Regions from separate parts of the Bacillus sp. KNSH39 genome, predicted to be linked through region 2. Evidence: riboswitches for the same ligand, from Rfam matches in the RefSeq annotation. Region 2 holds a riboswitch; each other region holds the start of a gene.

Evidence for each region. Region 2 has a riboswitch for S-adenosylmethionine ahead of ACUL40_RS20795 (peptide ABC transporter substrate-binding protein). Riboswitches for the same ligand answer to the same signal wherever they lie in the genome.
Region 1: linked by a shared signal. The riboswitch ahead of ACUL40_RS08785 (hypothetical protein) and the one ahead of ACUL40_RS20795 (peptide ABC transporter substrate-binding protein) in region 2 are both predicted to bind S-adenosylmethionine.
Region 3: linked by a shared signal. The riboswitch ahead of ACUL40_RS13615 (bifunctional homocysteine S-methyltransferase/methylenetetrahydrofolate reductase) and the one ahead of ACUL40_RS20795 (peptide ABC transporter substrate-binding protein) in region 2 are both predicted to bind S-adenosylmethionine.

The regions. Positions count from the first base shown of each region.
Region 1 is NZ_JBQXYO010000001.1:1,742,316-1,744,517, reverse strand. Features, by position in the region: gene ACUL40_RS08795 (YwiC-like family protein) at 1-612, shown strand, start outside; gene ACUL40_RS08790 (hypothetical protein) at 643-834, opposite strand; SAM riboswitch class I at 966-1,064, shown strand; gene ACUL40_RS08785 (hypothetical protein) at 1,165-1,422, shown strand; gene ACUL40_RS08780 (SWIM zinc finger family protein) at 1,685-2,074, shown strand; gene ACUL40_RS08775 (NAD(P)H-dependent oxidoreductase) at 2,098-2,202, shown strand, end outside.
Region 2 is NZ_JBQXYO010000001.1:4,053,137-4,055,338, reverse strand. Features, by position in the region: gene ACUL40_RS20800 (aldo/keto reductase) at 1-415, shown strand, start outside; SAM riboswitch class I at 568-672, shown strand; gene ACUL40_RS20795 (peptide ABC transporter substrate-binding protein) at 805-2,202, shown strand, end outside.
Region 3 is NZ_JBQXYO010000001.1:2,669,730-2,671,931, reverse strand. Features, by position in the region: gene metI (cystathionine gamma-synthase/O-acetylhomoserine thiolyase) at 1-737, opposite strand, end outside; SAM riboswitch class I at 832-942, opposite strand; SAM riboswitch class I at 1,146-1,255, shown strand; gene ACUL40_RS13615 (bifunctional homocysteine S-methyltransferase/methylenetetrahydrofolate reductase) at 1,326-2,202, shown strand, end outside.

The DNA of each region.
Region 1 (2,202 bases), 2.3 Mb from region 2:
GCGTGGTTCTTTATCTATTTAGCTACGTACCCATTTCTTACGTACATAAAGCAAAGACGAAAAAAAGAGTTTTTACAAGTTGCCATTATTTATTTTCTTATTGCGTTCCTATTTGGGATGATTTCTTTATTATATGAGTGGCGAATTCTTTTATTCGTAATAGTAATGATTCCATTATTTATAGTGAATATGTATTACGCTCGTCAAAAAAATGAAAGAGCACTATTAAATGATATTTGTGCGATTATTGTGTTTTGTATCGGTGGGTTAATTAGTTATTCCTTTTCAATGAAGCAAATCGATCATACAGCATTATTCATTGCGCTTATTTCATTTTTATACTTTTTAGGTAGTACGTTCTATGTGAAAACGATGATTCGTGAAAAAAATAACCCGAAGTATCGTCTTATATCTTGGGGATATCATATCGTATTAACGATAATCATATTTGTGATTAATCCGTGGTGTTCTCTTATTTTTATACCAAGTGTCATTCGAGCAATTGTGTTGTATGGCAAAAAAATTTCTATTAAAAAAGTAGGAATTTTAGAAATTGCTAATTCTGTATATTTTTTAATCATAACGGCAATAATTATGAAGTATGCCATTTGAAAAAACTTCCCATCAATTGATGGGAAGTTTTTAATCTTTTTCTAAAATGTGAACGGTGTACTCGCAACGTTGAATAGCTTGTTCAACAGCATAAAGTGATTGTTCAATACGAGCGCGATTAAAATCTTTTTCAACTGTTTCGAGCGCTTCTTCTAAACAATTTTTAGCTTCTTGTAATGATTGAAAAGAATCTTGTACATATCCGCGAGCATTTTGATGCATTTCATAATCCTCCTTGCATGTTCGTATATGGGTAGTATGAACAGTAAGGAAGAAAATATAATTTGTTATATTTATTATATTTGTTTGACAATTAAAGTGGAATTACGTATAGTAAGAATTAAGTGAATATTTTCTTATCCAGAGAGGTGGAGGGACTGGCCCGATGAAACCCAGCAACCGCGATGCAGGTGCTAATTCCAGCAGAACATATTTGTTCTGGGAGATAAGACGAAGATATATACGTAACTTCTTCTTATCGGAGAGGTTTTTTTATTGCAAAAAAACCGATTACGAAAATTTATATTAAGAAGAAAGGGGTTGCGCATTACTGTGACACTCGAAAAATACGTAAAACTGCGTAGTACAGTTTATGAATATATGATAGAGCAAGATAAGCCGATATCATTGTTAGATATTCAAGAACATATCGTTTCGCATCATGAAGGAAAATTCACGAAAAAGATGTTGCATCAATTTTATTTATCAAGATTATTAGACGAACTAAAACTGGATGGGAAAATTACATTAGCTGATGAATATCTCTATGCTGAAAAAGGGGTATTGTATAAGGCGAGAAAAGGGAGCTAAGCTCTCTTTTTTTCTTAAAATAACGGAGTATGTAGAGTAAAAGACTGCTAAAGCAGCCTGATACAGGGAATGGTGTTGAGTGTGTAGTGTCAAAAATTGAATGTGCCTGAAAGAGGCAATTCATATCGGCTGCAAATGAAAAGAGACACCTTCGCCGAATAGGTGTCAGTCGTTTTGTCACGTAGACTTGCTACTTAACAGTAATTAGAATAACATGCAGGATTTTTGAAGTCAAAAGGGAATTAAAGGAAGGGGTACAATTATGTACGCTTACTTATTAAAAGATATAACGAAATGGATCCCAAAGTACATTGTAGATAAGGGATATGAATATTATGAAGGTGGGCATGTAGAAGATGTTGAAATACAAGATAAAAAAGTGTTTGCTTTCGTTACTGGAAATGCAAGGAATTATGAAGTAGTTATCGATCTCGAAGATTTTTCAGAAAGTAACTGTGAGTGTCCCTATGAAAATTATTGTAAACATATGGTGGCAGTTGTTTATGATATGCAAGGTGCTGGTGAGAGTGCAGTTAAAGAGAAACTGAAAGATTTAGAAAAAGAAGAGTTACTTATATTATTAAATCGATTGTTGCAAAGTTCGAAAAACGTACAAATTGTAGAGAAGTTATTAAAGAAGGAGAAACTTTAACGTATAGAGGGAGTTGTTTTGTAGTGAACGTACTAATTATATATGCTCATCCTAACCCTTCAAGTTTTAACGCGGCGATTTTCAATCATGTGCAAAAAGGACTACAGGAAACAAATCATTCAGTTACC
Region 2 (2,202 bases):
TGTGAGTAATTTCCACATTCACCACTTACAAGACGTATTTGAAATTGCTGAAATTAAGCCAATGGTCAACCAAGTGGAATATCACCCACGTTTAGCACAAGAAGAGCTACATGCATTCTGTAAAGAACATAATATCCAGCTTGAAGCTTGGTCACCATTAATGCAAGGACAACTACTAGATAATCCAACGTTACAAGAAATTGCGACAAAATATAATAAATCAACTGCGCAAATTATTTTACGTTGGGATTTACAAAACGAAGTTGTAACAATTCCCAAATCAATTAAAGAACATCGCATTATTGAAAATGCAAACATCTTCGACTTTGAATTAAGTGCTGATGATATGAAAGCAATTCAAGCTTTAAATGAAGATCGTCGCGTTGGTCCAGATCCAGATAACTTTAACTTCTAGTAGAAAAACCACTGCCATATGCAGTGGTTTTTCTATTTAATAAAACTGAAAATTTAAACTATATTTCATTTAGTTGACACTTCATTATTCAAGGTGTAAGATTTTGAATTATCAAAGAAACACAAAAATTAATAAAATTTATTCGTTTACTCATTGTATCAAGAGAGGTGGAGGGACTGGCCCTTTGAAACCTCGGCAACAGGTTCATTTTGAATACTGTGCCACTTCCTGCAAGCTTTATGCTTGAAAGATAGAATGAGGGACTTCGTTTATATACGGGTGCATAACTTGTACGTAAAAATCCCTCTTTCTCAATATGAAAAGAGGGATTTTTTATTTTTCATTTCCCTCATCATCATCCAAACTTAATTATTTAGGAGGAAAATCAAATGAAAAAGAAGTTTGTACCCGGTATTGCATCAGTTGTAGGAGTAAGTATTTTATTAACTGGTTGCGGTAGTTATAAAAACGAAGCAAGCGGAGCAAATGCAAAAGACGAGGCACCTAGTAAACAGGTTTTAAACTTATCTTCACCTACTGAAATACGAACAATGGATACGGCTCGTGCTACAGATACTGATTCTGGTCAAGTAATGAGAAACGTATTTGAAGGTTTGTATAATCTTGGTGAAGGTAACAAACCTGTTCCTGGTGTTGCAAAATCTCATGAAGTAAGTGGCGATAAAACGAAATACACATTCCATTTGCGAGATTCAAAATGGTCAAACGGCACTCCTGTTACAGCTAAAGATTTTGTGTTCGCTTGGCAACGTGCCGTAGATCCAGCAACAGCCTCTGAATATGCATTTTTATTCTTTGATATTAAAAACGCAACAAAAATTAACAACAAAGAACTTCCAGCCGACCAACTTGGTGTAAAAGCAGTTGATGACCATACGTTTGAGGTAGAATTAGAGCGTCCTGTTCCTTATTTTATTAGCTTAACAGCGTTCCCAACATTTCTACCAATTAATGAGGAATTCTTTAAAGTACAAGGTGATAAGTACGCTTTAGAAGATAATACAATCTTGTACAATGGAGCTTTTACACTAAGCGATTGGAAGCACGAACAAAGCTTTAAATTTAAGAAGAACCCTACCTATTGGGATAAAGATACTGTCAAACTAGAAGAAATCAATTTTAATGTCGTAAAAGAAAAATCAACAGAAGTAAATTTATTCGAGTCAAAACAATTAGATCGTATAAAACTAACATCTGACTTCGTCGATAAATATAAAAAGGATGCTAACTTTAAAGAACGTCCAAACGTAGGCGTACAATTTTTACGTATGAATCAACAAAACAAAGTACTTCAAAACGTTTCTGCACGCCAAGCAATTGATCAAACAATTGATAGAAAATCCTTTGTAAATACGTTATTAAATGATGGCTCTACACCAACATTTGGTCTCGTTCCAAAAAACTTTGCAAAAGGACCTGAAGGAAAAGACTTCCGTACTGCAAACGGCGATTTAACAAAAGTTGATACAAAATCTGCACAAGAGTTATGGAAAAAAGCTAAACAAGAGCTTGGTTCTGAAAAGATAACATTAGAATTATTAACGAGTGATGCTGACCTTGATAAGAAAACTGGTGAATTCTTAAAAGGACAACTAGAAAAGAATCTAGATGGATTAATAGTAAATATAAAACCTCAGCCGCGTAAGCAACAAGTTTCGCTTTTATTAAAAGGTGACTACGAAATCGGAATTGATGGCTGGAGCCCTGACTTTGCGGATCCAATTACATTCCTTGAGCTATTTACAACGAATAACCCTTATAACTTA
Region 3 (2,202 bases), 1.4 Mb from region 2:
AACGTTTTCATACCGCGAATTAATAACCATGAGTCAAATGGGCTTAAAACTGCACCTGATGCATTATGATAATGAGCGATTTCCTCGCAAAGTTCCTTTCCTTTTGCAACGACAAGCCCGCTTAGTACATCGTTATGTCCCCCTAAATATTTCGTTGCGCTATGAAGTACAATGTCAGCACCTTCTGTTAATGGTTGCTGTATATAAGGTGTGTAGAAAGTGTTGTCTACAATAAGGAGTAGTCCGTTCCTTTTCGCTACAGTTGCGACAGCAGCAATATCAGTAACTTGCATTAATGGATTAGTTGGAGTTTCTATGAAAATAGCCTTCGTTTCAGTTGTGATAGCTTGCTCAATTTGTTTAATAGACTGTGTATTTACGTATCTACATCGAACATTCCACTTTTTTTCATGCTCAGAAAATAATCGATACGTTCCCCCGTATAAATCTTCAGATACAATAAGTTCGTCTCCAGAGCGGAATAGAGAAAGGACGAGGAGAACAGCCGCCATCCCTGAACTACAGGCATAACCTTGTTCGCCATATTCTAAGTCTGCGATCGCCTGTTCTAAAAGACCTCGAGTTGGATTGCCAGTTCGTGAATAGTCAAAGCCAGTAGATTTACCAATTCCTTCGTGACGATAAGCGGTTGAGAAATAAACTGGTGGATTAACCGTTCCGGTTGTAGTTTCACTGCGATTTCCGATTTGTGCTAGTTTTGTTTCGATTGTTGACATATGAAAATTCCTCCTTTTTAAATTGAAACATTAAGTGAATATAAAATAAAAAAAGCCTTCTAAGAAGAAGGCTTTCGGTTTGAATAGAGTCTTCTTCTCATCTGTCAAATCTTTCACAATTTGCTGGAATTAGCACCTTATTAACAAAATGTTAATGGTTGCTGAGGCGTCACAGGGCCAGTCCCTCTACCTCTCTAGATAAGAATGTTCGTATGAAATTTTTATTATGTTTTTAACTTTACAATAAAATATAACTGAATTGCAACTTTATTTTAAATAATTTTTATTTTTCCGCAAGTGTCATTGACTTTTACTTTTGTGCATGCTAAATTTATTAAAAAATTAACAAACATTGTTAAAAGGGGAACGCATTTCCTTTTAGCTACATAAATAAAATAATAAAGACAACTCTTATTGAGAGCGGTGGAGGGAAAGGCCCTGTGAAACCCGGCAACCTTCAAACGAAATGTTTGAAACGGTGCTAATACCTGCAAAACGAATGTTTTGCATAATAAGAGGAGGAACGATTATGTCCCCCTCTTCAAAGTGAAGAGGGGGTTTTTATATTGATAGAAATGAGGGAGAGTCGTGAAATTACTAGATTTATTATCAAAAGGAATTGTAATAGGTGATGGTGCGGTTGGGACGTTATTGCATTCACATGGTTTGCAAAGTAGCTTTGAAGAATTGAATGTATCTGATCCAGACTTAATTATATCGATTCATAAACAATATGTAGCTGCTGGAGCAGATGTAATTCAAACGAATACGTATGGAGCAAATGAGGCGAAATTACGTATGTATGGTTTAGAAAATCAAGTTACAGAAATTAATAGAGCGGCAGTAAAACTGGCGAAAGCATCTGTGACAGATAAAAATGCAATTTTAGGAACAATTGGTGGTATGAAACATATCGGAGCTGTTACAACGACTGATATGGAAAGAGAGTTTATGTTACTTGAACAGGCAGGGGCTTTACTAGAAGAACAGGTTGATGGATTACTATTAGAAACTTTTTACGATGAATTTGAATTACTTCATGCCGTTAAAGTATTGCGTAAGCAAACGAATATTCCAATTGTTGCGCAATTAGCGTTACATGAAGCAGGTACGACTCAAAATGGAAATGATGTCAATGAAATATTAAAGCAACTTATAGATTACGGTGCAAATGTTGTTGGATTGAATTGTCAACTAGGGCCGCTTCATATGACGGAAGCTTTCAAAATGATATCGATTCCTCAAAATGGCTATTTATCAGCATACCCAAATGCAGGCCTCCCGAATTATGTGGATGGACGTTACGTATATGAGGGAAGCCCAGCTTATTTTGAAGCGATGACACCGAGATTTATTGAGCAAGGTATTCGGTTATTGGGTGGTTGTTGTGGTACGACTCCAGAACATATTCAAAGTATGAAGCGCGCTGTTGCGAATATTACCCCTGTAATAGAAAAAGACACGA